Regions from separate parts of the Nonomuraea sp. NPDC049309 genome, predicted to be linked through region 3. Evidence: riboswitches for the same ligand, from Rfam matches in the RefSeq annotation. Region 3 holds a riboswitch; each other region holds the start of a gene.
What was found. A riboswitch is a leader RNA that binds a small molecule or an ion and turns the genes downstream of it on or off. The one in region 3 is predicted to bind cyclic di-AMP.
Positions count from the first base shown of each region.

Region 1: another riboswitch for cyclic di-AMP. It lies ahead of ACGFIM_RS38095 (coiled-coil domain-containing protein); the one in region 3 lies ahead of ACGFIM_RS32635 (C40 family peptidase).
Region 2: another riboswitch for cyclic di-AMP. It lies ahead of ACGFIM_RS09645 (C40 family peptidase); the one in region 3 lies ahead of ACGFIM_RS32635 (C40 family peptidase).

Region 1 is NZ_JBICSH010000010.1:8,732-18,885, reverse strand. Features, by position in the region: gene ACGFIM_RS38110 (amidohydrolase family protein) at 1-109, opposite strand, end outside; partial or broken gene sigJ (RNA polymerase sigma factor SigJ) at 208-1,173, shown strand; partial or broken gene ACGFIM_RS38100 (transposase) at 1,180-2,295, shown strand; gene ACGFIM_RS38095 (coiled-coil domain-containing protein) at 2,410-3,366, opposite strand; cyclic di-AMP (ydaO/yuaA leader) riboswitch at 3,372-3,513, opposite strand; gene galT (galactose-1-phosphate uridylyltransferase) at 3,584-4,663, opposite strand; gene ACGFIM_RS38085 (DeoR/GlpR family DNA-binding transcription regulator) at 4,660-5,439, opposite strand; gene ACGFIM_RS38080 (50S ribosomal protein bL37) at 5,640-5,717, shown strand; gene ACGFIM_RS38075 (TrpB-like pyridoxal phosphate-dependent enzyme) at 5,767-7,077, opposite strand; gene ACGFIM_RS38070 (uridine kinase) at 7,082-7,744, opposite strand; tRNA gene ACGFIM_RS38065 (tRNA-Gly) at 7,963-8,036, opposite strand; tRNA gene ACGFIM_RS38060 (tRNA-Pro) at 8,126-8,202, shown strand; gene ACGFIM_RS38055 (DoxX family protein) at 8,469-8,876, shown strand; gene ACGFIM_RS38050 (DinB family protein) at 9,019-9,453, shown strand; gene ACGFIM_RS38045 (ATP-binding protein) at 9,470-9,946, opposite strand.
Region 2 is NZ_JBICSH010000001.1:2,144,020-2,154,173, forward strand. Features, by position in the region: gene ACGFIM_RS09615 (ABC transporter substrate-binding protein) at 1-501, shown strand, start outside; gene ACGFIM_RS09620 (carbohydrate ABC transporter permease) at 501-1,373, shown strand; gene ACGFIM_RS09625 (carbohydrate ABC transporter permease) at 1,370-2,287, shown strand; gene ACGFIM_RS09630 (glycosyltransferase family 4 protein) at 2,294-3,394, opposite strand; gene ACGFIM_RS09635 (M48 family metallopeptidase) at 3,391-4,974, opposite strand; gene ACGFIM_RS09640 (hypothetical protein) at 4,986-5,804, opposite strand; gene ACGFIM_RS09645 (C40 family peptidase) at 5,877-6,383, opposite strand; cyclic di-AMP (ydaO/yuaA leader) riboswitch at 6,478-6,642, opposite strand; gene ACGFIM_RS09650 (NlpC/P60 family protein) at 7,469-8,383, opposite strand; gene ACGFIM_RS09655 (NYN domain-containing protein) at 8,529-9,791, opposite strand.
Region 3 is NZ_JBICSH010000006.1:211,746-221,899, reverse strand. Features, by position in the region: gene ACGFIM_RS32650 (aldo/keto reductase) at 46-1,029, shown strand; gene ACGFIM_RS32645 (branched-chain amino acid aminotransferase) at 1,086-2,183, opposite strand; gene ACGFIM_RS32640 (3-isopropylmalate dehydrogenase) at 2,427-3,473, opposite strand; cyclic di-AMP (ydaO/yuaA leader) riboswitch at 3,573-3,714, shown strand; gene ACGFIM_RS32635 (C40 family peptidase) at 3,928-4,332, shown strand; gene serA (phosphoglycerate dehydrogenase) at 5,099-6,688, opposite strand; gene ACGFIM_RS32625 (hypothetical protein) at 7,050-7,787, shown strand; gene ACGFIM_RS32620 (MFS transporter) at 8,088-9,449, shown strand; gene ACGFIM_RS32615 (FHA domain-containing protein) at 9,578-10,126, shown strand.

The DNA.
Region 1 (10,154 bases), on a different contig from region 3:
CTCCGCCGGCGCCGACCACGGCGATCAGACTGTCCTCGATCACCACGTCGGCCGTCGCAATGGTGCGCTCGCCGTCGAACACCCTGACGTCGCGGATCAGTGTACGCATCGAAAATCTTCCCTCTGAGTCGTGAATCCCTGGACGCCACCACAGAGGGATGCCGGCCGGGAACTGTGACATCCCTACCAACGGCCGCGGCACAGATCATGTCTGAGGCGTTCATGTCACACTCGCCACGTGACGAGACTCTTCGGTCGCGGCAGATGAGGAGGTACGCCATGACATCGATCCCACGGCACGCGACCGACGCCGTCACCGAACAGTTCCTCGGTTATCGGGAGCTGCTGTTCTCCGTGGTCTACAACATGCTCGGCAGCGTCGCCGACACCGAGGACGCGCTGCAAGAGGTGTGGCTGGCGTGGTCCGATCGCCACCGCAAGCAGGACGCCGGACGGGTCGAGAACGCTCGGGCCTATTTGGTGCGTATCGCGGTGAACCAGGCACTCGCCCGGCGTGCGAACTTGAGCCGCCGACAGGAGACCTACGTCGGCCCATGGCTACCGGAACCGCTGGTCACGGCCGAGGACAACGCCAGCGGCACCGCCGAGCGCGCCGAATCGTTGTCGATGGCGGTGCTGGTGGTGCTGGAAACCCTGTCACCGCTGGAACGAGCAGTGTTCGTGCTGCATGAAGTGTTTGGGTTCAGCCATCCGGAGACAGCTGACATCCTCGGCCGTAAGCCGGCCGCGGTCCGCCAGCTCGCGGCCCGCGCGCGCCGCCACGTCCACGCACGCCGTCCCCGTCACCGGACCGAGCCCGACGTTCATGCCCAGGTCACTGAACGGTTCGCTGCGGCCGCACTCGGCGGCGATCTGCGGGCCCTGCTCGAGGTGCTGGCACCAGACGTGACCTTGTGGACCGACGGCGGCGGTAAGGGGCCTGCCACCAGCCTGCACCCGGTGCGTGGCCGCGATCAGGTGGCCGCGCTGTTCATGTCGGTCGCCGCGACGCTGTCGCCAGGCGAGGTGGACCTCCGCTACCGGCGTGTGGCCGGCGACCCGTGCGCGCTCGTCTTCTCCGGCGACAGCCCACTCGCCGTGGTCGTCGTGGATCTCACGCCCGGTGGCGACCGGATCGCCGCTATCTACTCAGTCACCAATCCCGAAAAGCTCACTGGCATCCGCTCAGAACAGCGCCCTCCCGCGCCTGAGGACACCGAGGTGGCGCACAAGCACGTCGACGACGCTCATCGCGAGCTCGTCACCGAGCTCATCCAGCAGGCCCGCGCCCAGCATGGACCTGGTCGGGGAGAACGGGCTGCTGGGGCGGGCTGACCAAGCTGGTGCTGGAGTCCGCGCTCGAGGGCGAGCTCACCGACCACCTCGGCTACGGCAAACGCCAGCGCAGCGACGGCAACGGCAACGCCCGTAACGGCACACGCTCCAAGACGGTCATCGCCGATGTCGGGCCGGTGGAGATCAGCGTGCCCCGCGACCGGGACGGCAGCTTCGAGCCGAAGATCGTGCGCAAGCGGCAGCGGCGCCTGTCCGGGGTGGACGAGATGGTCATCTCCCTGGCCGCCGAGGGGGCTGACCACCGGGGAGATCTCCGCTCACCTGGCCGAGGTCTACGGCGCCGAGGTGTCCAAGCAGACCATCTCGGCCATCACCGGCAAGGTGCTGGCGGGCATGGCCGAATGGCAGAACCGGCCACTGGATCCCGTCTGCCCGGTGATCTTCATCGACGCCATCCACGTCAAGCTGCGCGACGGGCAGGTCGCCAACCGGCCCATCTCCCTCGCCCTGGCGGTCGCCGTCGACGGCGAGCGCGACATCCTCGGGCTGTGGCGCGCCTCGTTCCGGTACGCCGCCCGCCGGCACGGGGACGCCATCGCTCGTGCGCTCAAGCCCGTCTGCACCGCTGCGACCGGGGCAGCCGCACTGGAGCGCTTCATGGAGTTCGCCGAGGCCTGGGGCGGCAGATACCCGGCGATCGTGAAGCTGTGGGAGGACGCCTGGGCCGAGTTCGTGCCCTTTCTGTCCTTCGAGGCCGAGATCCGGCGGGTGATCTGCTCGACCAACGCCATCGAATCGGTCAACGCACGCATCCGGCGGGCGGTCAACGCCCGCGGCCACTTCCCCAATGAGCAGGCCGCCCTCACATGCGTCTACATGGCGATCATGAGCCTGGACCCGACCGGCAAAGGCCGCAAACGCTGGATCACTCGCTGGAAAACCGCCTTGAACGCCTTCGCCATCACCTTCGAAGGCCGCCTGACACCTACCACCCGCTGAAACAACTCACGCAGCGTTACACCGTCTACTGGACAGCCCCCAAGACCAGGGCTACTGCCGTACAAACGCCCTCAACTTGTGGATATCCATCATCAGATGCAATATCCCCTACTTTCAGTTCATCGAGATGTGCACGTGGTCGTAGTGGTTCTCGGTGATGCTGCCGCGGTCGGCCATCGCGCGCCAGCCGGTGCCGGAGTTGATGCGCTGCTTCCAGATCACGTACTTCACGCCGAGCTTGTCCTTGTTCTGCAGCGCCCACTCGGCGATGCGGTCGCCGAGCGCGTTGTTGGCGGGCGTCGGCAGGGTGCCGCCGGTGCTCATCATGAAGTCGCAGGCGCGGCCGAGCGGGTGTTCGCCGCTGGAGCCCGCGCGGAAGCAGCCCACCGTGTACGGCAGCGCGAAGTTCTTCTCGATCTGCTGCTTCATCAGCCGCGTGCGCGGGGTGATGTTGTCGGGCCCGCCGGGCAGTTCGGGCGCCCAGGTGCCGTTGGACCTGCGGCCGGTGGCGACCGGCACGAGGTCGCGCAGCTTCTTCTCGATGTCGCTGATGACGCCTTCGGCCTCGCGGCGCTGCCTGGCCACCTCCGCCGCGTCCTTCTTGATCTTGGCGGTGAGCGCGGCGGCCTCGTCGCTGGCCTTCTTGCGTTCGTCGCGGGCCTTGGCGACGCTCGCCACGACGGCCTGCTGTTCGGCGGTGAGCTGTTCGAGGAGGGCGGCGGTGCCGGCGTCGCCCGGCATCATGAAGCCGGGCAGCGACGGGTCGATGTTCTGGTAGCGCAGGCGGGCGATCTCGGCGACGCGCTGCTCGGCGGCGGCGAGCGTCTGCTCGGCCGCGGTCAGCTTGGCCTGCGCGGCTTTGGCGGCTTCCTGTGCCTTGGCCAGCTCGACGCGCTTGAGGTTGTACTTCTCGATGAGCTTGTCGACCTTGTTGTTGAGCTGCTTGAGCTGGGCGCGGAGCTCGGACTCCGTCGGTTTCGGGGCGGCCGTCGCCGCGTGCGCCGGGAGGACGGCGATGGCGGCGGCGGCGATGAGACCGATGGCAAGTTTCGCGGGGGACGAAGCCGCCACGTATGAGTTCCTCTCCCTCTGCCGGCCGGGTTAGCTGACGGGTTCGGGCATGGGAGTCGCTCCCTACCGCCGTAGCGGATTCACCCCAAGGCGCGGTTGGGTCCCCGGCTCCCGGGCGACGCGCCCGGGATTAGGCGGGCATCAGCCGTGTTACGGGCGATGCATATGGGGATATTAGTGGTAGATCACGAGTCATGCGACCTTAAGTAGAAATCTATTAGTGATCGATCTGTGATCGAATCATCCGGGCCGCCTCCTCGGGGCGCACGTCGTTCACGAACGCCCCCATCGCCGACTCCGAGCCCGCCAGATACTTGAGCTTGTTCGGCGCCCGCCGGATGGAGAACAGCTCCAGGTGCAGGTACGCGAGGTCGCGCCCCGTGCGCACCGGCGCCTGGTGCCAGGCCGAGATGTACGGCATGACGATCCCGAACAGCCCGTCGAACGCCCGCAGCACCGAGGTGTAGAGCGGGGCGAACGCGGCGCGCTCCGCATCCGTGAGCGCCGCCAGGTCCGGCACCTGCCGGTGCGGATAGATGTGCACCTCGAACGGCCAGCGCGCGGCGGCCGGCACGAAGGCCGTCCACAGCTCGTTGGAGGCGACCACCCGCGTGCCCTCGGCCCGCTCGGCGGCCAGCACGTCGGCGAAGAGGTTCCCCGGGCCCTTGTAGCGCTCGGCGGCCCCGAGCTGCAGCTTCGTCCTCGGCGTGACGTACGGGTAGGCGTAGATCTGCCCATGCGGGTGCGCGATGGTGATGCCGATCTCCGCGCCCCGGTTCTCGAAGCAGAAGACCTGCTCGACGCCCTCGATGCCGGACAGCTCCGCCGTACGGTCGGCCCACGCCTCCATGACCAGCACCACCTGCTCGTCGGAGAGCGCGGAGAAGGAGGAGTCGTGGTCGGAGGTGAAGCACACCACCTCGCAGCGCCCCACGCCCGGACGGACCTCGCTCAGGCCCCCCACAGGCTCATAAGTGCCGAAATTTCCGGAGAAGGAGGGGAAGCGGTTCTCGAACACGACCACGTCGTAGTCGTAGGAGGGGATCTCCGTCGCGCGCTCGTCCGACGATGGGCACAGCGGGCACTCGGCCGTGCCGCCGGTCGGCAGGAACGTCCGCGTCTGCCGGTGCCCCGCGATCGCGATCCACTCCTCGGTCAGCGGGTCGTAGCGCAGCTCCGAGGCCGGCGGCCGGGGGTCGAGCCGGCGCCGGTCGATCGCGCTCCTGTCCGCGTCGTCGCGCCGGTCGAAGTAGATCAGCTCCCGGCCGTCGGCGAGATGGGTGATGGTGCGCTTCACGACGAGCCCTCCGCGATGATCAGTTCGCCGGCCCGTTCGGCCAGCTCCGTACGTGCTTCCTCCGGCAGGCCCGCGTCGCTGACGACCACGTCGGCCTCGTCCAGCTCGGCGATCGTGCTGATGCCCACCGTGTTCCACTTCGTGTGGTCGGCCGGGACGACCAGCCGGCTCGCCGCCGCCACCAGCTCCCTGTCGGTCTCCGACTCCAGCAGGTTGGGCGTGGTGAACCCGGCCCGCACGCTCATGCCGTGCACGCCGAGGAAGAGCGTGTCGACGTGCAGGCGGCGGATCGCGGCCACCGCGACCGGCCCTACCAGCGCGTCGGACGGCGTGCGCACGCCACCCGTCAGCACGACCGTACGGTCGGCGCGCGGGTTGCGATGGAAGACCTCGGCGACCGGGATCGAGTTGGTGATCACGGTCAGCTCGGGCACGCCGATGAGGTGGTGCGCCAGCGCCCACGTGGTGGTGCCGGCCGACAGCGCCACGGCGGTGCCGGGGCGGACGAGCATGGCCGCGCGCTTGGCGATGGCCTCCTTCTCCTGCTGCTGCCTGGCCGACTTGGCGGTGAAGCCGGGCTCCTCGGTCGAGCCGGGGCCGAGGGCGGTGGCTCCGCCGTGCACCTTCTCCAGCAGGCCGCGCTCGGCCAGCACCTCCAGGTCGCGCCGGATGGTCATGTCGGAGACGCCGAGTTCGCGTACGAGGTCGGCCACTCGCACGCCGCCGAGCCTGCGGACGCGTTCGAGGATCGCCTGCTGACGCTGCTGTGCGAGCACACCCGCTCCTTCCAACACATTCCACCAAATTATGACATGGACATGTTGAGGAATGTTAGTTCGTGCGGAGCGCTTGCGCCGGTCACCGTGTGGGGAGACGTTGAGTCAGAAGCAGTGTCGATCACTGGGCCGATCACTGGGCCGATCACCGGGCCGGTCACTGGGCCGGTCACAGGAGCCGATCAACGGGAGGCGAGCTCATGGCAAAGCGCGCACGTAAGGGCAGGGCACGCAAGAAGAAGAAGGCGAACCACGGCAAGCGCCCGACCGCGCGATGACGGCGGGGTGGCCGCAGGACGCGGCCACCCGCTCGTCCGACCGGGCCCGTCAACCGGGGAGTTCGGTGAGCGCCTGGTCGAGGCGCTCCTGCGGCAGCGTGTAGTCCTCCAGCTCGCCCGCCAGATAGCGCTCATAGGCGGCCAGATCGAAGTGCCCGTGACCGCACAGCGCGGTCAGGAGCACCTTCTCCTCGCCGCTCTCCTTGCACCGCAGCGCCTCCGCGATGGTCTCCGCCAGCGCGTGCGTCGGCTCCGGCGCGGGCAGGATGCCCTCGGTTCGCGCGAAGCGCACGCCCGCGGCGAAACACTCCCGCTGCGACCGGGTCACCGCCGTGAACAGGCCCAGCTCGTACATGTGCGACAGCAGCGGCGACATGCCGTGATAGCGCAGGCCGCCCGCGTGGATCGGGTCGGGCACGAACGAGTGGCCCAGCGTGTGCATCTTCAGCAGCGGCGTGAACCCGGCCGTGTCGCCGAAGTCGTAGGCGTACACGCCGCGCGTGAACGACGGGCAGGCCGCCGGCTCGACCGCCCTGAACTCCGTCTCCAGCCGCCCCGCCAGCTTCTCCCGCAGGAACGGGAAGGCCAGGCCGGCGAAGTTCGAGCCGCCGCCGGTGCACCCGATCACCAGGTCGGGCATCTCGGGCAGCTGGGCCAGCGCCTCCTCGCCGATGACCGTCTGGTGCATCAGCACGTGGTTGAGCACGGAGCCGAGCGCGTACCTCGCGTCGTGGTTCTCGGCGGCCACCTCGACCGCCTCGCTGATCGCGATGCCCAGGCTGCCCGGCGAGTCCGGGTCGTCGGCCAGCACCTTGCCGCCCGCCTTCGTCACGGGGGAGGGGCTGGCGTGCACGGTCGCGCCGTACACCTGCATGAGAGAGCGCCGGTACGGCTTCTGATCGTAGGAGGCGCGGACCATCCAGATCCGGCACTCCAGGCCGAACTGCGAGCAGGCGAACGCCAGCGCCGAGCCCCACTGGCCCGCGCCCGTCTCCGTGGTGAGCAGCCGTACGCCCTCGCGCGCGTTGTAGAACGCCTGCGGCACCGCGGTGTTCGGCTTGTGCGAGCCCGCGGGCGAGACGCCCTCGTACTTGTAGTAGATCCTGGCCGGCGTGCCCAGCTCCTTCTCCAGCCGCCGGGCCCGCATCAGCGGCGTCGGCCGCCACAGCCGGTAGACGTCGAGGACCTCCTGCGGGATCGGCACGAACCGCTCGCCGCTCACCTCCTGCGCGATCAGCTCCATCGGGAACAGCGGAGCGAGATCGTCGGGCCCCACGGGCTGCCGCGTGCCGGGATGCAGCGGCGGCGGAGGCGGCTCGGGCAGGTCCGGAACGATGTTGTACCAGTTGTTGGGGATCATCGCCTCAGTGTGCGACGTCGCCTGCCCGCGTTCCAGTACCGCCGGGCATCAGCACCGCGAGCCGCGCCGGATGGTCGGCTCGCACCACCACGTCAGCGCTGTGCTGCGGGGCGGCCTCGCGCTCGTACCGCTCGTAGGCGGGCAGCCGCCACCGGTCCTCCTCCGGCGTGCCGCGTTCGAGCGCGCCCGGCGACAGCCACAGGTGCACGCTCACCTCGAACGCCAGCCCCCGCCCCAGCAGCAGCGTCCCGTCGATGAGCACCACCCCGCCGGGCGGCAGCTCCTCGTACGGCAGCCGGTACGCCCGGTCGGTCGCGCTGTTCCACAACGCCGGCAGCACCCGCCCGGAACCGCCCGGCTCCAGCGGATCGAGCACCTCCCGGCGCAGGGCCTTCACATCCAGCCAGTCGTCGTAGAAGACGTCGGGGTCGGTCCTGCCGAACTCCAGCCGCAGCGACGCGGGCCGCAGGAAGTCGCCCGCCGACACCCGGATCACCGGCCGCCCGCGCAGCCGCACCGGCGCGACCAGCTCGTCGGCCAGCGCCTCGGGCCGCGCCGCGGGCGCGCCGTCCACCGCCACCCGGACGTACGCGCCGGGCGGGCGGTCGCAGATCAGCTCGGCCAGCTCCTCGACGAGAGCCTCACGGGAGATCGGTCGCGCACGCATCCCACCCAGCCTACGAGCGTGGCGCCTCCAGACGGGAAGGAGCCTGCGCGCGTGGCCATCGGGACGGTGAGCCCGCGAGGGCGGGTTCCGGGTGGTGAAGGGGCCCGCGCGCGTGGCGCATCGGGGCGGGCGGCACGGCGGGCGGTGTTCGCCCGGCGCGGAGGACACAGAAGGCCAGGCTCCCCGATTACCGGGGTTGACCTGGCCTTTCCTTCTCTTGGAGCGGACGACGGGAATCGAACCCGCGTAGCTAGTTTGGAAGACTAGGGCTCTACCATTGAGCTACGTCCGCGCGAACCGGTCGAACTCTGGTCTAGACTTCATCCGGTCGTCAGAGCGTAAGCGTACCGGAGACCCGGGGCGCTTGTGCAACCGGCGAGACGGGGCGTGGCGCAGCTTGGCAGCGCGCTTGCTTTGGGAGCAAGAAGTCGCAGGTTCAAATCCTGTCGCCCCGACCAGCGCAAAAGGCCCTTCCCGCATCGGGGAGGGCCTTTTCAGTGCCCTTCTGCGGGCGGTCAGGTGAACGTACTCCTGCGTGCGGCCACATCGTCGACGACCGCCTCTTCCACCCCGGCGGCGTCCACTCCTGGACAGGCCGCCCCGAGCAGCGTCCCTGAGCAGAAGGGTGCACGTAGGTCCACCTCATCGGGCAGCCAGCGCGATTCTCCCCGGCCTCCCGCCTCCCTAGCGTCGGACGTACCGAATCATCAAGGGGAGGCAGATCATGGCGATGGCATCGCAGAGCCGCACCACCGGCGGCAGGGTCGCTCACGTCGCCCTGTGGGTCCTGCAGGTCGTGCTGGCCGGGTTCTTTGTGATGAGCGCGCTCGGGAAGTTCACCGGGGCCGAGCCGGCGAAGTCCACGTTCGAGGCGATCGGGTGGGGTGACTGGTTCCGCCATCTGACCGGCGTCCTGGAGGCGGCGGGGGCGGTGGGGCTCGTCGTGCCGCCGCTCGCGGGGCTCGCCGGGCTGGCGTTCGTGGCGCTCACGGCGTGCGCGGCGCTGGCGGAGTGGCTGGTGAACGGGGGTTCCGGCGTGCTGCCGCTCTGCGTGCTCGTGCTCTGCGCGGTCGTCGCGTGGGGCCGCAGGGAGTCGACCAGGCGGCTGTGGTCGCGGCTCACCGGGCGCTGAGCGGCATCATGGCGGCCATGGGTCTCTTCGACGGCGATCCCATGGCCGAGCCGCTGACGTACCCGGGCCGCGTCCCCGAGGGCTCCGGCGTGCTGGACGGGGACGCGTACGTGCCGCTGCGGCCCCACGGCCGCCCGGAGACGTGGCGGACGACGGCGGCCGCCCGCGCCGTTGCGCAGGGCTCACCGACGAGCAGTTGCGCCTGCGCTCGGCGGAGCCCTCATCGCTGTCCCTGCTGGGCCTGGTCAGGCACATGGCCCACGTCGAGCGCGTGTGGTTCCGCGTCGTGCTCAACGGCGAGGACCTGCCCAGGCTCTGGGGCAAGGACCGCGACGACGACGCCGACTTCAAGGAGGCGGACACCGCCTCGGTGAAGGAGGCGTTCGACGTCTGGCGGGAGGAGACCGAGCGCGCCCGCGCCATCTCGGCCGCCAAGCCGCTCGACGCGGTGGGCGACCGCAACGGGCGCGCGTGCACCCACCGTTACATCCTGGTGCACATGATCGAGGAGTACGCCCGCCACAACGGCCACGCGGACCTGCTGCGCGAGCGGATCGACGGCGTCACCGGCGAGTGAGGGCCTTCCCGGCCGCTCAGGCGTCGGCGCGGAAGAGCGCCCAGACCGCCTTGCCGCCGCGGGCCAGCGGGTCCCAACCCCAGCACTGGCTGTAGGTCTCGACGATGTAGAGCCCGCGCCCGTTCTCGGAGATGAAGTCGGGCTCCTTGGGCGTGGGCACCTCGTCGCTCGGGTCGGTCACGGCCAGCAGCACGTGCGGCGCGACCCGCATGAGCAGCAGCTCGATCCCGTGCCTGCCGCCCGCGTACATCGCGTACCTGACCGCGTTCGTGACCAGCTCCGAGACCACCAGCGCGGCGTCGTCGCTCAGCTCGTGCAGGCCCCAGCCGCGCAGCGTGTTGCGGGTCACGTCCCGGGCGGTCTTGACCGAGTCGGCCTGAAAGGGCAGCGGGCACGAGGTGGTGTACGGCTTGCCGCCCATGAGCAGGTGGTCGAAGCCCACCTCACGGGTGATCTGCAGGCAGTCGGCAGTGGCCAGAGGGTCCTCCACCATGCTGCCGATACCTCCCCGTAAAGCCTTGGTCAGTGCATGTATGGCCCAATATGCACTAAGCCATCATGGGTCACGAACGCGGCAGCTGCAAGACCCAAATGCACGTGCAGGTGCAATGTGCAACCGCAAGCGGCGTTTCGGGGTCATTGGTATCCGAATCGGACACCGCGCAGAGACCTTGTCATACCTGGCGGTGTGGTGTCACTGT
Region 2 (10,154 bases), on a different contig from region 3:
GCCGGCCAGTCGCTGGCACAGAAGAAGACCGGGATGTATCTGCTCGGGATGTTCGTCGCCCAGCAGTTCCCCGAGGCCGACCGGGACGACCTGGACTTCTTCACCTTCCCGGAGATCAACCCGGCGTACGGCACCGACTCGATCGACGCCCCCATCGACGGCTACATGATCTCCGCCAAGGCGAAGAACGTGGAGGGCGCGAAGGCCCTGCTCAAGCACTTCGCGCAGGCGTCCGCGCAGAACATCGCCACGAAGATGGACCCGGGCACGCTGGCCGCCGGCTCCAAGGCCGACACCTCCGGCTACAGCCCGCTGCAGAAGCGCGGCGCGGAGCTGGTGTCGAGGGTCAAGCACATCGCGCAGTTCCTCGACCGTGACACCCGGCCCGACTTCGCGTCGACCGTGATGATCCCGTCGTTGCAGACGTTCATCGACAAACCCAACGAGATCGACTCCCTGCTGGCCGGCATCGAGCAGCAGAAGGCGAACATCTTCCGCTGATGGCCGTCAAGACTCATCGCTACTCCGCCCGCGACGTGACCGTGCTGGTCATCGGGCTGGGGGTGGCCATCGCCATCAACGTGGGCCTCATCTGGGGGCCCACGCTGGCCTCCATCGGGCTGTCCGGCACGAGCTGGAGCGGCATCGGGCCCATCGAGTGGGTGGGCGGGCGGAACTACCACGACCTCGCGGCGGAGTATCCGCCGTTCTGGTCGGCGGTCCGCAACAACGTGCTGTGGCTGGCCTTCCTCGGGCTGGTGGCGACGCCGTTCGGCTTGTTCTGCGCGGTGCTGCTGGACCGGCGGCTGCGGCTGTCGCGGTTCTACCAGAGCGCGCTCTACATGCCGGTGGTGCTGTCGCTCGCGGTGGTGGGCTTCATCGCCCAGCTCGTCTACTCCTCCGACTACGGCGTGCTGAACGCGGTGACCGGGCTGAACGTGGACTGGCTGGGCGACCGGTCGATCAACATCTGGGTGGTCATGGTGGCGGCGGCCTGGCGGCACGTCGGCTACGTCATGATCATTTATCTGGCCGGGCTCAAGGCGGTCGATCCGGCGCTGAAGGAGGCCGCGGCCATCGACGGCGCGAACGAGCGGCAGGCGTTCTTCCGCGTGGTCTTCCCCGCGCTCCGGCCGGTCAACGTGATCGTGCTGGTGATCACGGTGATCGAGGCGCTGCGGGCGTTCGACATCGTCTACGCGATCAACAAGGGCAGGAACGGTCTCGAGCTGCTGTCGGTGCTGGTCACGGAGAACATCGTGGGCGAGGCGAGCAGGATCGGCTTCGGCTCGGCGATCGCGGTGATCCTGCTGGTGATCTCGCTGGGGTCCATCGCGACGTACCTGTCGCAGCTGTTCAAGGAGGAGCGATGACGGTCACCGCCCCCGCCCCCGCTCCCCCGTCGCAGGCGGCCGAGCCGCCGGCGCGCCGCCCGGTCCGGCCGCTGCGGGTGCTGCTGCACGCGTTCCTGCTGCTGGTGGCGCTGGGCTGGCTGGTGCCGCCGGCGCTCGCCGTGTACGCCTCGCTGCGCCCGTACGAGGAGACCGCCCGCCTGGGCTACTTCTCGCTGCCGGAGAGCCTGACGTTCGACTACTACGCGCAGGCGTGGACGCAGGCCGAGCTGCCCCGCTACTACCTCAACACGCTGTACGTCGTGGTGCCCGGCGTGCTGGTGACGCTGCTGCTGGCCTCGTTCACCGCGTTCGCGATCGCCCGGCTGCGCATCCCGGGGCGCAAGACGCTGCTGATCGTGTTCACCGCGGGCAACCTGCTGCCGCCGCAGGTGCTCATCACGCCGCTCTACACGCTCTACACGCTGGTGCCGCTGCCCGTGTGGCTGTCGGACTCGCAGGCGCTGTACGACTCCTACCTGGGGCTGATCCTCATCCACGTGGCGTTCCAGTTCGGCTTCTGCGTGTTCGTGCTGGCGAACTTCATGCGCACGATCCCCGAGGAGATCTCCGAGGCGGCGCTGGTGGACGGCGCGGGGGTGTGGCGGCGGTACTGGACGCTGACGCTGCCGCTGTGCCGTCCGGCGCTGGCGGCGCTGGGCACACTGCAGTTCACCTGGATGTACAACGACTTCCTGTGGGCGCTGGTGCTGATGTCGTCGGGCGACAAGCTGCCGGTCACCTCGGCGCTGAACAACCTGCGCGGCCAGTTCTTCACCGACTACAACCTGCTGGCCGCCGGGGCGATGCTGGTGGCGCTGCCCACGCTGATCGTTTTCCAGCTCCTGCACAAGCAGTTCGTGGCCGGTCTGACGCTGGGGTCGACGAAGGGGTGACGCCCGTCAGAGCAGGGCGCGGAAGCGGGCGGCCACCTGGTCCCACGACCACTCGGCGGCGATCCACTCGCGGCCGGCCTCGCCCATCTTGCGTGCCTTGTCGGGGTCGGTGAGCAGCTCGATCACGGCCTCGGCGATCTCGCGGGGGTCCTCGCCGTTCACGATGAGGCCGGTCTCTCCGGGACGTACGGCGTCGGGGGCGCCGCCCGACCGGCCCGCGATCACCGGCAGCCCGGTCGCCGACGCCTCCAGGAACACGATGCCGAGCCCCTCCACGTCCACGCCGCGCAGGCGGGTGCGGCACGGCATGGCGAAGACGTCCGCCGCCGCGTAGTAGTCCGGCAGGTCGGCGGCGGGGACCGTGCCCGCGAACCTGATCGACTCGTGCCCGGCGGCCAGCCGTTCCAGGGTCCGCCGGTACGAGCCGCCGCCGACCAGCAGCAGCACCGCGTCCGGCACCGAGCGCAGCACCCGCGGCCAGGCCTCGATGAGCCGGTCCTGGCCCTTGCGCGGCACCAGCCGCGACACGCACGCCACCACCGGGCGGCCCGCCAGCCCCAGCCGGGCCTTGGCGGGCCGGCCGGCCGGGGCGGGCCGGAACTGCTCGACGTCCACGCCGGGCGCGAGCCGTACCAGCTTGTCCTGTGAGATGACGGCGGCGAGCCGGGCGCGGGTGTAGTCGCCCAGGTACGTCATCACGTCCGCGTGCTCTCCGATCCTGCGCAGCACCGCGCGGAAGCCGGGCGCGCTCGCCCACGACGCCTCGTGGCCGTGGGTGAGCATCACCATCCGCTCGGCGCCCGCCCGGCGCAGGCGCGGGGCGAGCAGGCCGAGCGGCGCCGCCGCCCCGAACACCACGGTCCGCGCACCGCACGCGGCCACCAGGCCGGCGGCCCTGCGGGCGACGGCCGGGGTGGGCAGCATGAGGCGCGTCGGGTGCCGCACCACGCGGTACGGCTGGCGCCGGTCGAACTCGGCGCTGCCCGGCCAGGCGGGGGCGTAGACCGTCACGCCCGGCGTGCGCAGCGCGAGTCCGTGCACGAACGACTGGATCCCGCCCGCGCGGGGCGGGAAGTCGTTCGTGACGAAGAGCACGGGATGCGTCACGGCAGGGGTACGCCGTTCAGCCGCGCCCACGCGCGGGCCATGGCGATGCGCTCGGGACTCGACGGATGGGAGGCATAGAGCACATATTCCACCGCATTCGGCGTCAAGTCGGAAATGTTGGTGGTGGCCAGGCGTTTCTGCATCGCGATGAACGTGGCCGGATCCCGCGTCAGATCCAGCGCGTGCACGTCGGCCCTGGCCTCGATGTGGCGGCTGATGAGGTTCGTAACCGGGCCGAGCAGGAACCCGCCAATCGTCATCAGCCCCATGAGCGCGCCGACCGCCCGCGGGTCGGTGATCGAGATCACCTTCGTACGCCGCCGCAGCGGATCGAAGATCACATACAGCAGGATCGCGCCGAAGGCCGAGCCGAGCGCGCCGATGAGCGTGCCGTGCAGCACGTCGTCGTACTTGGCGTGCCCCAGCTCGTGCGCCACGACCAGCTCCACCTCCTTCTGCGGCGCCTGCAGCAGCGTGTCGTAGACGACGATCCTGCGGGTGGCGCCGAAGCCCGACACGTACGCGTTGAGCGCCGTCGTCCTGCGCGAGGCGTCGGCCACCAGCACATCCTCCACCGGCACGCCGTCGCGCGCGGCCATGTCGAGCAGGTTCGTCCGCAGCGTGCCCTGCGGCATCGGGGTGAAGTCGTTGAACAGCGGCTCGAAGATCACCGGGTAGGCGAACGAGGCCGCCACCGTGAACGCGAACGCCCCTGCGGCCGCCGGGATCCACCAGCGCCGCACCTTGCGGGCCAGCGCCACCAGGACCACCAGCATGAGACAGAGCAGGAACGTCTCCACGCCCAGGCTCTTCAGCCGGTCGGCCGTCCAGCCGGCCCAGTCCTGCGTGGACAGGCCGTACTCGCGCAGGATCGTCTCGAACCACACGCCCAGGGGCCACCGGAGCGCCTCAATGATCGCCGTGATCACCACCGTGCCGAGGATCACCCGCAGCCACCACGGGCCCCTCAGCCAGGCCAGTACCTTCGCGCCGAACGGGGTGGCCACCAGCACCCCGGCGGAGATGAGGGTGAGCGCCAGCGACAGGTAGCTCGGCAGGCTGGTCGCCGCGTCGAACGCCTCTCCCTTGGCGATCTGGGCGGCGGTGAAGTCGCGGGCCGGATCGGGCGGCCCTCCGGTCAGCACGTCCCAGGGCGTGGTGAACGCGGCCACGGCGATGATCACGATGCCGAGCAGCACCAGCGCCAGGGCCGCCTGGCGGCGCAGGGCCGGGGTGGTCGTTCCGCGTTCGTCCATGCCCGCCCCCTTCCCGCTGGTCAAGCGCTGAACGTCCGCCTTTCCGCCGTCCGCGTCCGAGGCCGGCGAGTCCAAGGCCGGCGGGTCCGAGGCCGGCGGGTCCGCCTGCGCGCCGCCTGCCGCGGCCTTTTCGTCCGGGGTCCGCGCGCCCTCCTGCCCGCCTGCGGCCTCCGCGTCCTGGGCGCCGCCTCCGGCGGGCGCACCGGGCGGGTGGGTGGCGCCCACCGTGGCCAGCGCCTCCTCAGCCGCCCGGGTGCCGTCCTTCGCCCCCTCGGCCTCCGCGCGGTCCGTCTCCCGGCCGTCCGGGTGTTGTCGTTCGCTCATCTGCCTCCCCTTCACACGAGCTGATCCCGCACGTACGCGCGCCACCGCGCGGTCAGCGTCGCGACGGAGAGCCCGAGCGCGGCGAGTGCCCGATCGGTCCCGCGTGCGCGGGCCGCACGGTAGAGCCTCACCAGGGTCCCCTCACCGAACCGGTCAGCGAGGAAGCGACACGCCAGCCAGGCCTCCTGGTACGCCCGGGCGAGCGCGGCCGGGTCGGCGCCGTTCGCCGCGAAAGCCGCAGGCCCCGGCAGATCGGTCGGGAGGCGTCCGGCCCGCACCTCGGCGGCCAGCTCGGCGGCGGCGACCGTCACGGGCAGCCCGGCGTCGCGGTAGGCGACGTAGTCGGCGAAGCCCTCGTACAGCCAGACGGGCAGGCCCGCGGTGCCGGCGACGACGTGGGTGAGCTCGTGGGCGAGGACGACGTCCCTGCCCGTGGGGTTGAGCCTGGCGAACGACTCGGGCACGACGATCACCCGTTCGCCGTCGGCCAGTGCCGCCAGGCCGTCCACGCCGCCCACCCGGGCCAGCGCGGCCGCCTCGCGGGCGCCGGCCGGTACGACGATCAAGGGGCGTACGGGGCGGGCGAGCACCGCCGAGACCCGGCGGCCCGCCGTGTCGGCCCTGCGCGCCAGCTCGCCGAGCCCCGTGGCGTCGTGGCCCACGACCGTGGACCACCTGCCGCGGCGCACGGCGTACGGGCCGGGCCACAGGCCGCGTACCGCCTGGGGCAGGATCGGCGCGCCGGGCAGCGGAGCGGCGGCCGGCGCGAGGGAGACGGCGGCGAGCACCAGCCCGGCCGCCACGGCACGTCGGCTCACCTGCTCGGGCACAGCCCCGATGGTAGGCCGTCCCCGGCACGCGAGAGCCCCGCCCGGATCGGAGAGGATCCGGACGGGGCTTCTTCACGCGCCGGGACGGACGGCGCCGACGAAGGACGCCTTACGCCATCCGCTCAGCTTGTCGATGCGTACCCGTTCACCCGTCCGAGGTGAATGGATCATCTTGCCTTTGCCGACGTACATGCCCACATGGCCGAGCCCGTTGAAGAACATCAGGTCACCAGGCTGGAGATTGCGCCAGGAGACCTTCTTCCTGACGCGGGCGAACTGGCTGCTCGCCACGCGCGGGAGCTTGACGCCGGCCTTCCTCCAGGCGTACTGGACGAGACCGGAGCAGTCGAAGGCACCGGGTCCGGCGGCCCCGTAACGGTACGGGTCACCGATCTGCTTCTTGGCCACGGCGACGGCCTTGCCGGCCCTCGCCCTCTGCCGGGCGGCCTTGGCGGCCCTCTTACGGGCCTTGGCCGAGGCGGTGGTGCGGGCGGTGGTGGCCGCCTTCACCGTCGCTCCGGCCGCCGCACCGGCGTCGCGGGTCGTCGCCGCCTGAGCCTCGGGGGCATGGAGGACCATACCTCCGGCTGTCACAGTCAACGTGAGTGCGACACCACTCAGGGCAAGGCGGGACAGGCGGGGGTTCTGCGGGGATTCAGACAGGATTTCTCCTTGGGTCTTCCACGAACGCCTACCGGGTTAGCTGACGGATTCGGGCGTGGAAGTCGCCCTACGGCGCGATGGCGCGCCGATTCACCCCTGATCCCTTGGGGAACGCGGGATCGCTGGGTCCCCGGCTCCGTGCCTCCTGGCTGCACGGATTCGGCAGGTCACGCCCCGATCGATGCGTGCGATGGGGATGTCGGGGCCGACCGGCGGATATGTATCTGTCTCACATCGGGAGTGACCGATGATCGGTTCGCGACGACATGGCTTGTCCGCCGCGACGCCAGAAGTTACGCCGAACGGTCACGAATCGGCAAAGCCCAAGTAACGCTGTAAAGATCAGATAGAGGTATTTGTCAGACTCGGAACCGCTGCTGGGACCCCAGATCCCGTGACCGAAATGTGACCTCACTCACAATTCCATTCCCGCCCCTTTGTAAGGTCTCATCAGTCACATCTGTCACCTGCGTCACAAATGTGAACCCCGTTCCCGCACGGCCGCCCGCCGGCGCGAATGACCACCGCGACAGGATGCACCTTTCGAAATTTCCCCTTTTTCCGACACGTCCTAGCAGCAAGATCGCGCCTTCACCACGGTCTACGGCCCGCACCTTGGCGCCACTACGATGCCGCATCGTAGAAGGAGAGCGACGTATATCACACTCGGAGAAACGGCGACTAAAGCGAATAGCGGTCCTGAATGCGACAGATCATGAAAACGACTCTGGGAATCCGTCCGCTCGGCCGGGTCGCGCCAGTCGGCGCCGTCGGAGGTGCGGGCGGAGCCGCGTCTCAGGTACGGGCGGAGCCGCGTCTCAGGTCCGGCCCCTACCGGCCCGGTCTCTTAGTGAACCGGCCGAAGAGCGGAGACGGTGGCTTCGCAAGCGTGCCGCGAAAAGCGGCCGGCCCGCCCGTCCGAGGTCGTGAACCTCGGCACGAGCGGGCCGTCACCGGAGAAACGGGTGCGCGAAGCGCGGGTCTCCCCGCACGCGTCAGCCTTACGGGCGGATCGCGCCGACGAGGCGGCGGCCGTACTCGGAGAGCTTGACGACCTTGACGACGTCGCCCGTCTGCGGGGCGTGGACGATCTGCCCGTTGCCCGCATAGATACTGACGTGCCCCAAACCCTCGCTGAAGATGAGATCACCAGGCTGGAGGTCGTCCAGCGACACCCGCCGGTTCGCGCCCCAGGCCCACTGCTGCCAGGTCGTACGCGGTAGCCGCACGCCCGCGGCCGCCCACGCCGCCTGAGTGAGCCCCGAGCAGTCGTACCCGCCCGGACCGGTGCCGCCGAACACGTACGGCTTGCCGATCTGCGCGTACGCGAACCGCAGCACCGCCGCGGCGCTCCCCGACGCGGGCCCGGTGTACTTGAGCCCGGTGCTGTTGGGGTTGCCCGGATTGTAGGCGCCCAGCTTGTCGAGCAGCTTCTTCTGCTGCGCGATGAGCTTGAGCACCTCCGCGCGCTCTTTTTGAACGGCGTCGCGCTCCTTGTCGGCCTCTTTGAGCGCCTTCTGCGCCTTGTCCCGCTGGATCTTCAGGCCCCGGTTCTCCCGGTCGAAGGCCGCGAGTTTCTGCAGCCTTTCCTGAGCGAGCTGCCCGGCCACGGCGAGGCCGAACAACCTGCCCTGAGGGTCGTTGGAGCCGAAGATGCCGGGCCAGGACGTGAGGTCCTCGCCCAGCTTGTAGCTGTCGACGGCCATGCCGACCACCTGTTCGCGGAGGTCGGCGACGGTGGCCAGCTTGCGCTTGTAGCTCGCGTCGAGCTTGGTGTAGGTGCTCTTGGCCTTCTTGTAGCGCTCTGTGGCGGTGTTGTAACGGTCGACAACCTTGTCCGCCCTGTCGTTGAGCCTCTCCAGCTTGGCCTTCGCCTGGGCGATCGAGGGTTGGGGATCAGCGAGGGCCGCTCCCATCGGAGTCAGCATCAGTCCGAACGCGAGACCCGCGGCCATCGGCACCCGGCCACACCTCACTGTATCGCCTCCCAGGGATCTTAATCTGGGGCGAAATAGTACAGAAGTGGCGGGTGAGGTAAGGGTAAACGCACTAATTCGTAATTCAGGCCCGGCTGAGCCGGCGCAGCAGCAGTCCAGACGGAACGGGTCTTGCGCCCATCCGCCGTACCGAGTCGGCGACCTCCCTGTCAGAGGAGACCACGGCGATGGCCCGGCCGGGCGGCTCGGCGCGTACGAGCTGGCGGATCAGATCGTCGGCGATCTCCCCCGGCGCGCTGAACAGCACCCGCACCCCCCGCGGCGCCACCACCTGCACCGGCGCGTTGAGCTCGGCTCCGTCGAAGACCACCGTCACCTCCACCCTGGTCTGCGCGACGAGGCCGCCGAGCGCGTTCATCAGGCGGGTGCGCTGGTCGGCGAGGGTGAGGGTGCCGTAGCCGGTCTTGGTGACGTTGTAGCCGTCGATGATGAGGTGGATCTGCGGCAGCGCGAGGAGCTGGTCGAGCAGCTGCGGATCGTCGTCGGCCAGGGCGCGCGCGGGCACGCCGCGCACGCTGGGACGCTCGCCGGTGATCGCGGCGACCGAGTCGGCGGGCCGGCTGATCGTGGTCGGCAGCGCCAGCTCGCGGCGCAGCCCCGCCGAGGCGTCCTGCAGCGCGTCGAGCAGCACGCGGATGCGGGCGTCCTCGATGCTCCTGCCCTCGCGCGCGGCCCGGCGCGAGGCTTCGAGCTGCTTCTCCACGTCGGCCAGGCGCTCGCGCAGCCGCCGCAGCTCGGCCTCGGCGCCGCTGCCGGCGTGAGAGGCCGCGACCCTGGCCTCCTCGGCCGCCCGCTCCATCTCCTCGGCCCGCCGGGTGGCCGCCTTGGCGCGCTCGCGGGCGTCGTGGAGCTTGCGGCGCAGGTCGGAGTTCTCCGCGCGGGCCGCCTTGAGCTGCTCGCGCAGCCGGTCGGCCTCCTCCTTCGCGGCGCTCTTCTGCGCCGCGAGTTGCTCGCGCAGGCGGGCGACGGCCTCCTCGCGCTCGGAGTCCTCCGCCGCCATGGCCGACCGTTCGAGGTCGGCTCGCGCCATTTCGATCATTTCCGCCCAACCGGGCGGCCTGGTCAGGTAGGCTGCCGCCGCCACCAGGACGGGATCGGCCGCCGGTGGCACGTTGCCCTCGGCCAGTGCGGAGACGAGCTCCGGCCAGCCGACGGCGACGGACTCGGCGACCAGCTCGCGGAACTTCTTGTCGTTTTCGAGCTGCGCCGCGATGGGCGCGCTGCCGAGTTTCGCGCGTTTACGGGGGTCGAACTTGGCGATGCCGCGCAGGGGCGGCGGGATCGCGGCAGGCGGCATCGAGCCGAGAACCTGGGAGGCCAGGTCCACGACATTGACCCTCACCTGCTCGGGAAGCGGGCGAGACAGGCCTTCACCCGCTGAACTCATCCCACTTGTCCCTTCGTGACATGCCCTTTCAGACAAGGGTACGGCCGTCGCGTACCTGTCCGTAACGGCCGCCCCAAGGTGGGCGAGCGCTTGCTAGGCGGCGTACGGCCGTCGCGGGGCCCGTGACCACCCGGAAGATCCCTCGAGGCCGACCGGCGCCGAGCACCTGCGTCGCAGGCGGTTCCGATCTTTCCGGACCACGGCCTGCGCGCACAGCTCGGGGTGATGCGCCCGGTGCGCGAAAAAGCTGGGATCCCAGCGCTCGGGCCACTCCGCGGAGCCGCCCGAGCGCTGAGCGCTCCG
Region 3 (10,154 bases):
GGGCAGTGTGGTCCTCAGGGGACATGCGCACAAGGGGGAACGCGGATGCGGTACGTGACGCTCGGCCGCGACGGGCCGACGGTTTCGGCGGTGGGCTTCGGGGCGATGACCCTGGCGCCGAGGCTGTACGGCGACGTGAGCGAGCCGGAGGCCGAGCAGACGCTGCTGGCCACGCTGGACGCGGGCGTGACGTTCGTCGACACCGCCGACATCTACGGCGCGGGGCACAGCGAGACCGTGATCGGGCGGGTGCTGCGCGGCCGCCGGGACGAGGTCGTGCTGGCCACGAAGTTCGGCGGGAACTCCGACGAGCAGGGCCGGCTGCTGCCGGGCATGGGCCGGCCCGAGTACGTGCGCAGGGCGCTGGAGGCCAGCCTCGACCGCCTCCGTACCGATCGTGTGGATCTGTACTACCAGCACCGGCTCGACCCCACGACGCCGATCGAGGAGACGATGGGCGCGCTGGCCGAGCTTGTGCAGGCGGGGAAGATCCGCTACATCGGCCTGTCGGAGGTGTCGGAGCGGACGCTGCGCCGCGCCTGCGCCGTCCATCAGGTCACGGCCCTGCAGACCGAGTACTCGCTGTTCCACCGCTACCCGGAGCAGGACGTCCGCCCGGCCTGCGACGAGCTGGGCGTGGGGTTCGTCGCCTACAGCCCGCTCGGGCGCGGCCTGCTCGGCGGCGCGATCCGCGGCCGGGACTCGCTGGAGGAGGGCGACTGGCGCAGGGGCAACCCGCGCTTCGCCGAGGGCAACGTGGACCGCAACGTGGAGCTGGCCGACGCCGTGGCGGGCTTCGCGGCCGAGCTGGGGCTGCCGGTGGCGCAGCTCGCGCTGGCCTGGCTCGTGCACCGCGGGACCGTGCCGATCCCGGGGACGCGCAGAGCCGAGAACGCGCGGGCCAACGCCGCGGCCGCCGACGTCGCCCTCGACGAGGAGACCGTGCGGCGGCTCGAGGCGCTGGTACCGCCGGGCGCGGTGGCCGGTGAGCGGGGCAACGCCGCCTACCTGGCCAACCTCGACACCTGACGCCGCCCCGGTCGGCCCGCCCCGCCACCTCGCCGGCCGCGCCCGCCGCCGGGGGTTCAGGCGATCTTGTGGATCCAGTTGTGGGTGTCGGGGCGGGCGCCGTACTGGATGCCGACGAGCTCCTCGCGCACCCGCATGGTGATCGGGCCGGGCGTGCCGTCGCCGATCGTCCAGGCGCGGTCGGCGCCCTTGACCGAGCCGACCGGCGTCACCACGGCCGCGGTGCCGCAGGCGAACACCTCGGTCAGCTCGCCGCTGGCGCATCCGGCCTGCCACTCGTCCACGGAGACCAGCCGCTCCTCGGTCTCCAGGCCGAGGTCGCCGGCGAGCTGGAGGATCGAGTCGCGGGTGATGCCGGGCAGGAGCGTGCCGGTGAGCGCGGGGGTGACGAGCTTGCCGCCGATGACGAAGAACAGGTTCATCCCGCCCATCTCCTCGACGTAGCGGTGCTCGTGCGCGTCGAGCCAGACGACCTGGTCGCAGCCGTTCTCGACGGCCTGCCGCTGCGCCACGAAGGCCGCGGCGTAGTTGCCGCCGCACTTGGCGAAGCCGGTGCCGCCGGGCGCGGCCCTGGTGTACTCGGTGGACAGCCAGACGGAGACCGGCTTGACGCCGCCGGTGAAGTAGGAGGCCGCGGGCGAGGCGATGACCATGTACCGGTAGGTCTTCGACGGCCAGTTGACGCCCAGCCCGACCTGCGTGGCGATCATGAAGGGCCGCAGGTAGAGGCTGTGCCCCTCGGTGGTGGGCACCCACTCCTTGTCGGTGTCGACGAGCAGCTCGAGCGACTCGACGAACGTCTCCTCCGGCAGCTCGGGCATGGCCATGCGCTGGGCCGAGCGGTTGAAGCGGCGGGCGTTGGCGTACGGGCGGAACATCACGATCGAGCCATTGGCCTGCCGGTACGCCTTGAGGCCCTCGAACAGCTCCTGGGCGTAGTGGAAGACCGCAGTGGCGGGGTCGAGGGTGAGCGGCCCGTACGGCGTGAGCCGCGCGTCGTGCCAGCCCTGACCCTCGGTGTAATCGATCGAGACCATGTGATCGGTGAAGATCTGCCCGAAACCGGGGTTCGCCAGTACCTGCTCCCGCTCGGCCGCGGTGCGAGCGTGGTCGGATAGCTGCACGTCGAAGCTGAGCTTCTGAGCGACGGTCATGACGACGATCCTTCTCTCTGCGATCTACCGAATCTAACGGAGCTGTCCGCCGGCTGCGGTGCTGCGCGACTGCCGCGGGGCGGCCGTGCCGGAGGCAGTCCGTACTTCCTATTGTCTCGCTATATGGGATGGCAAGGGGTCAATCGTGCATTAAGCGCACTTTTCCCCGGTGCTGGGGACACCAAAAAGCGCCCGGCAGTCCGTCCTAGGGCCGCCGGGCGCTCGTGAATCGGCTAGGCGACCCTAGCCGGCTACTCGCGCGGTGATGTCGTCGCCGATCTGCTGCGTGCTGCGCGGGCCGGCGCCCTCGGCACGCGCCGCGATGTCGGCGGCGACCGCCTGCTCCACCTTGGCCGCCTCAGCGCTCAGGCCGAGGTGGTCGAGGAGCATGGCGACGGACAGGATGGTCGCGGTCGGGTCGGCCTTGCCCTGGCCGGCGATGTCGGGCGCGCTGCCGTGAACGGGCTCGAACATGCTGGGCGCGGCGCCGGTGGGGTTGATGTTGCCGCTGGCGGCCAGGCCGATGCCGCCCGCGATGGCGGCGCCGAGGTCGGTGATGATGTCGCCGAAGAGGTTGTCGGTGACGACCACGTCGAAGCGCTCGGGCTGGGTGACGAAGAACATCGAGGCGGCGTCGATGTGGGAGTAGTCGACGCTGACCTCGGGGTAGTCGGCGGCCACGCGGTCGACCGTGCGCTGCCACAGGTCGCCCGCGTAGGTGAGGACGTTCGTCTTGTGGACGAGCGTGATCTTCTTGCGGGGGCGCGACTGCGCCTTGTCGAAGGCGTAGCGCACCACGCGCTCGACGCCGTAGGCGGTGTTGAGCGACTCCTGGGTGGCGATCTCGTGCGGGGTGCCGCGCCGCATGGCGCCGCCGGTGCCGGCGTAGAGGCCCTCGGTGCCCTCGCGGACGACGATCATGTCGATGTTCTCGGGCGGCGTGTCGGCCAGCGGGGTGCGCACGCCGGGGAAGAGCTTGACCGGGCGCAGGTTGACGTAGTGGTCGAACTCGAACCGCAGCCGCAGCAGCAGGTCGCGCTCCAGGATGCCGGGCGGCACACTGGGGTCGCCGACGGCGCCGAGCAGGATGGCGTCGTAGCCGCGCAGCTCCTGGAGCACCGAGTCGGGCAACGTCTCGCCGGTGCGGTGATAGCGGGCGGCGCCCAGGTCATAGTGGGTGGGCTCGATCTTCGTACCCACCGCCTCCAGGACCTTGAGTCCTTCTGCGACGACCTCGGTGCCGATGCCGTCACCGGGGATGACAGCCAAGCGGATGTTACGCGACTCCATGGGCGGTACCTTACCGGCTCGTCTCGACTGACGAACACATCATCTCATTGTCCGGACGTCCGATTTTAGACGCATTGCGACCTTTTGACCGTTTCGTTAGAGTCCGTCAGGCCTAATCCACGCAGCGGGTGCGTGGAGCCGGGGACCCAACCTCCCCCAGGGGCGAATCGGCACACGCCGTAGGGCTGTCTTCCAGGCCCGAGCCCGTCAGCTAACCCGGTCGGCCACGTGGAAGGACAGACCCCTGTCTCGCATCGCCATCGCCCTGGCGGGCGTCGCCGCCGGGCTCATCGCACTCCCCTCTCCGGCCTCCGCCGACCCCGGCAAAGGCCGCGACCACGCCGGCCAGGACACCAAGCCGGCCGGCCCGATCACCCTCACCGGCCCCCAGGTCAAGCGCATCCAGCTAAAGCGCCTGCCCAAGCCCGCCTGGAAGGTCGCGCTCAGGTTCGCCATGCGCCAGCGCGGCACCCCGTACGTGTGGGGCGGCACCGGCAACGGCGGCTACGACTGCTCCGGGCTCATGCTCAGGGCGTACGGGAAGGCGGGGATCCACCTGCCGCGCACCGCCGCCGAGCAGTACCACGCGTTCTCCCGGAAGATCGGCTGGAACCAGCTCAAGCCCGGTGACCTGGTCTTCTTCAGCGGCCTCGGCCACGTGGGCATGATCTCCAAGCCCGGATACATGGTGCACGCGCCGCACTCAGGCGACGTGGTGAAGGAGGAGAAGCTCTCCGAGTGGCGCCGTCAGGCGTTCGTCGGCGCGGTCAGGCCGGACCCCAAGGGCGTCCGCCGGTGGGCCAAGGAGCTCGAACGGCGCAAGGAACCCGCACCGCCGATGCTCACCGCCACCCTCTGAGCGTGCACCCGTGAGGCCCGCCGGACCACACCGCGCGAACTCCGGCCGAACTCCGGCACCTGACCGTGAACCCGGCCGAACCGCGGCGGCACTCCGGCGACTCATCGGCCCCGTGCGACGGGCGCGGGGCCGCTCGTGCTCACCTGCTCTGCGGGGCTCCGCCGTTGTCGCGCCGGTCCAGGGCCATCTGGACGGCCTCCGTGGCCTCGTCCTCGTGGTCCTCGGCACGGTTGTAGGCATACATCTCGTACATGTGACTCATCTCGCTTCGCGGACGCGTTCCTGAACAAGAGGGGGAAGCCGGGCTCCGGTCGCGAGCCCGATCGGGCCTGATCTCGTGGTCCGGGTTGCGGACCAGGCGAAGGGACTTAACGGCCGACACATGCGCCGCTCACCGCGGCGGGTACGTCGACCTGCCCTAACAGGCCCCGCCGCGGCAGGTAATGAGTACGAGAACCTGGCGCATCACCGCCACAGTACCCGAGGATGAAGCTTGGATGTCCTACTATCTCGCATCCTGAGACAGAAAAGGGCCGCCACCCGAAACGGGTGACGGCCCTTCGCAGGTCATCAGGGGTGTGCCCCGAGCCGGTCGGCCGAAAGCGCGGCCTCCGGCCCACCTCATTCAGGTCCGCTGCGCGACCCTCCGGATCGGCCGGGAGCCGGTTCGCCGTGGAGGACTTCCCTCTCCACGACCACGACCCGGATGCGCGGCCCTCCGCCCGGCCGGGAGGCGGTTCGCCTCTCCCGGCCGGGCGGAGTCGGCTCAGTCCTCCAGGTCCACCGAGCGGCCGCTCTCGGCGCCGATCTCGGCGCCGATCTGCTCGACCACGTCGGCCGGGATCGCCGAGTCGACGGTCAGCGCGATGAGCGCCTTGCCGCCCTTGACGTCGCGGGCCACCTGCATCGAGGCGATGTTGATGCCGTGCTCGCCGAGCAGCCGGCCGACCACGCCGACGACGCCGGGGCGGTCGGTGTAGGTGAAGAAGCACAGGTGGGCCGTCGGCTCGATCTCCATCTCGTAGCCGTTGACCTCGACGATCTTGGTGATCTGGCGCGGCCCGGACAGCGTGCCCGAGACCGAGACCGTGCGGCCGTCGGCCAGCACGCCGCGCACGGTGACCACGTTGCGCCAGTCGGGGCTCTCGGAGCTGGTGACCAGCTCGACCTCGATGCCGCGGTCCTTCGCCAGCAGCGGCGCGTTGACGTAGGTGACCTGCTCCTCCACCACGTCGGCGAAGACGCCCTTGAGCGCGGCCAGCTCGATCACCCGGACGTCCTGGGAGGCGATCTCGCCGCGCACCTCGACGTCGAGCTTGGTGGCCACCTCGCCGGCCAGCGCGGTGAAGACCCGGCCCAGCTTCTCGGCCAGCGGCAGGCCCGGCTTGACGTCCTCGGCGACCGCGCCGCCCTGGACGTTGACCGCGTCGGGCACGAACTCGCCGGCCAGCGCCAGCTTCACGCTCCGCGCCACCTGGGTGCCGGCCTTCTCCTGGGCCTCGTGGGTGGAGGCGCCGAGGTGCGGCGTGACCACGACCTGGTCGAGCTCGAAGAGCGGGCTGTCGGTGCACGGCTCCTTGGCGAAGACGTCCAGGCCGGCTCCCGCGACCCGGCCCTCCTTGATCGCCGCGTAGAGCGCGCCCTCGTCGACGATGCCGCCGCGCGCCACGTTGATGATCCGCACGTTGGGCTTGACCTGGTGCAGCTCGCGGTCACCGATGAGCCCGATGGTCTCCTTGGACTTGGGCAGGTGGACGGTGATGAAGTCCGACTGCTTGAGCACCTCTTCGAGGCTGACGAGCCGGACGCCCATCTGCGCGGCGCGGGCCGGCGGCAGGTAAGGGTCGTAGGCGATCAGCTCGACGCCGAACGGCGCCAGCCGCTGCGCCACGAGCTGGCCGATCTTGCCGAGACCGAGGATGCCGACGGTCTTGCCGTCCAGCTCGACACCGGTGTACTTCGAGCGCTTCCACTCGCCGTTCTTCAGCGCGGCGTGGGCCTGGGGCGTGTTGCGCGCGCTGGCCAGGATCAGGGCGATGGTCTGCTCGGCGGCGCTGGTGATGTTGGAGGTCGGAGCGTTGACGACCATGACACCGGCCTTGGTGGCCGCCTCGACGTCGACGTTGTCGAGGCCGACCCCCGCGCGGGCGACCACGCGCAGCTTGGGCGCCGCGGCGATGGCCTCCGCGTCGACCTGCGTGGCCGAGCGGACGATGAGCGCGTCAACGTCGGCGAGGGCGGGCAGCAGCTGGGAACGGTCGGCGCCGTCGGTGTGGCGGACCTCGAAATCGGCGCCGAGAACGGCGAGACCGGCCTCGGACAGCTCCTCTGCGACCAGAACGACGGGCTTGTTCACTGGTGTGGATCCTTAAGGCAAGGCGGGCTGGGGGAGGGGACACGTCCATGGATCCCCCCCGGCGGTCCCACAGAGTCTATCGGGCGCTTGTGAACGCGTTCACGAGGGACTCACGATGTGAGACGCGCGGCGGTGTACCCACCGGGCGGCAAAGTCATCCACGCGGCTCCCATCTTTGTCTTGATCGGGGGATTTATTCGCCATTAGCCTGATAAGCCGTGGCCGACTACCTATGGTTCGTCATATGAGCATCGGGAATCCTGCGCTTGCCGACGTGCTCGCCCAGCATGGCACCCCTCACCGCCTCCTGGGCGCTCTTGCCGACGGTGGAGTCCTGGTGGCAGTGCGACCAGATCGTTCCGTGGTCCTCGGGACCACGCAATTGGGTGACCGGGTGCTGCTGGGATACACCAGCCCCGCCACCTACGCCCGGCACCGCGGCAGCCATTCCCTTTCGGCCTGCGACGCCGACACCATCCTGGACATCCAGCGCGTCACCGGGGTGCGCGAGATCGTGATCGACGCGGCCGGACCGGCGGCCGCGGCCGTGCCCATCGACGATCTGCAGCGTTTCATCACCACGACGCGCACGGGATCCACGCCCGTGCTGTCGGGGGCCGCCCCCGCCGCCTACGCCACGGGCGCGATGGCCACCGTCTCGCGCGGTGCCGCCCTGGCCCAGGTGGCGCCGCCCTCGCCCGAAGCGCCCGCGCTGCCCTGGGTGCCCGCTCCCCGCCCGCACCTGTCGGGGCCGATGCAGCAGGTGGACCCGGGCTACCGGCGGTGCACGCACCCGATCCTGCCCGCGCTGCGCAAGGCGATCGCGTACCTGCTGGTCGACTTCCCGCTCGTGCACCACGTGTGGATCAGCGAGGCCCGCACGGCCTCCGGCGCCACCGGCATCATGCTGCACGTCAAGGTGCACATGTCCGCGGCCGAGGACGTCGTACGCGACCTGCACCGCCTCGTGCGCGCCCGGCTGCCGCAGTTCGCCGCCTCCGGCGCGCCGATCCTGATGGCCAGGGTCGCCGACGCGCGGAGCGAGCGCCGCATGATCGAGATCGGCGCCCACGTCGTCTGCGCCAGCGTCAACGACTGACCCGCTGAACCCCGGAGGGCCCGCTGCATCCGGGCCCTCCCTCACCGGACGGCGCCACTCCGCCCGCACCCTCCCCCGCCGGACGGCACCACTCCGCCCGCACCCTCCCCCGCCGGACGGCACCACTCCGCCCCGTACCCTCCCCCCGAAAGGCGCCGCTTCGTTCGCGCCCTCGCCGCCGGGCCGGGCCGGGCCGGCGCCGGCCCGAGCCCCCGTCCCCGGACCGAGCCCGCCGGAAACGGACCTTGGCCGGGAAACTGGGCCCTCCCCAACAAGCCCTGGCTCGGCTTCAATGAGGTAATGATCACACCGGGCGCGGGCCAGGTCACCGTCTCGAAGGGCGTGCGGTTCGGCTACGGCATCGGCTCCTTCTGCACCGCCACCGTCAACACGGTGCCCGGCCTGCTGCTGCTGTACTACATGACGAACTTCCTGGCCGTGCCGGCGTGGCTGGCCGGCGTGGTGGTGACCGCGCCGAAGGTCTGGGACTTCATCATCAACCCGCTGGTCGGCCGCTGGTCGGACCGCACCGTCTCGCGCTGGGGGCCGCGCAGGCCCTGGCTGCTCGCCGGCGCGTGCACGATGCCGGTCGCGTTCTTCCTGATGTTCGCCGGTCCCCCGCTGTCCGGGGTGCCCGCCGCGCTGTACGTCGGCGCCTGCTTCCTCGCCACGGCCACCGCGTACGCGCTGTTCGAGGTGCCGTACAAGGCGATGCCCGGCGAGATGACGCACGACTATCACGAGCGCACGTCGCTGCTGCAGTGGCGGATGGTCTTCATCGGCGCGGCCACCGCGATCAGCGGCGTGCTGGCGCCCGCCATCGCCTCGGGCGAGGGCGAGCACGGCACCGTGGGCAGCTACCGCGTGATGGGGCTGACGATCGCGGCCATCATGCTCGTGGCCATGCTCGCCTCGTTCTTCGGCACCGCACGCGCGCCCATGACGGGGGCGCCCGAGCCCGACCGCGGCGGGTGGCGCGAGCAGTTCGCGGCGATCAAGGGCAACTCGGCGTTCCTCTGGCTGACCGTGCTGTCGTGCACGCAGATGCTGGCGGTCAGCATGATGCTGGCCGCGGCGCCGTACTTCGCGACGTACACGCTGGGCGACCCCGGGGCCACGCAGACGCTGTTCGCCGCGCTCGTGGGGCCGATCCTACTGACCATGCCGCTGTGGGTGCGCCTCGCCAAGCGCTTCGACAAGCGCGGCGCGATGGTGCTGGCGGCGCTGATGTACGGCGGCGGCACCACGGCCGCGCTGGCCACGCCGATGTTCGGCTCGCCGTGGGCGCATGGCTGGATCCTGCTGGTCGGCATCGGCTACGCCGGGATGCAGTTGCTGCAGTTCTCGATGCTGGCCGACGTGATCGCGACCGACGCGGCGGCGACGGGCAAGCGGCGGGCCGGCGTGCTCACCGGGCTGTGGACGGCGATCGAGAGCGGGGTCAGCGCGTTCGGCGCGCTGATCTTCGGCGTGGTGCTGTCGATCGGCGGCTTCATCGAGTCGGAGCCGAGCCGGCCGGTCGAGCAGCCGGAGAGCGCGCTGAGCGCGGTGCTCATCGGGCAGACGCTGATCCCCGCGCTGATCATCTTCGCCTCGGTGCTGATGACGCTGAAGTACCGGCTCAAGCCGCCGGCCGTACCGGCCGCAGCGACCGCGGAGTGACCCCGGAGTGACCGCCCAGGCGGGCGTGCGCGCCCACCCGGAGCGCCGCATGGCCCTTGTCCTGGGGCCATTTCCATCTGATCCCCGTATTCTGGACAGCGGCCGAGGTTCGGGCCGATACTCGCTCTATGAGCTCCACTCATCCGCCTTTTCGCGCCTCAGATGGGGAACGTGACCGTGCGATCGAGGAGCTCAAGCACCGCGCCGTCGAGGGCCGCATCTCCCATGACACCTTCGTCGGCCGCGTCGATCAGGCACTGCGCGCGCGTAACCGGCACGAGCTCGACGAACTCGTGGCCGACCTGCCCAGGCGGCCCACTCTCCGGCAGCGGCTGACGGACGCGGTCGCCTCGCTGTCGGAGTTCACCACCAAGATCCAGGCCGCATGGCGGCGGCCCCGGCTGCCCCGCCTGGCGCTCCCCGACGACGACCGCGAGCGTTACGTGGTCGGGCGCGGGTCGTCCTGCGACCTCGTGCTCACCGACCTGACCGTCTCCCGCGTGCACGCCGAGCTGCGGCGCGAGAGCGACGGCGCGTGGATGCTGGTCGATCTCGGCTCCCTCAACGGCACCCGGCTGAACGGCTGGCGGCTGGTGGGGCCCGCGCGGGTGAAGTCGGGCGACGAGGTGGCCTTCGGCGACTGCGGCTTCCTGCTCACGGCCGAGCGCCCGTCCTGACACATTTCCGGCCGTCCATCCCGACACG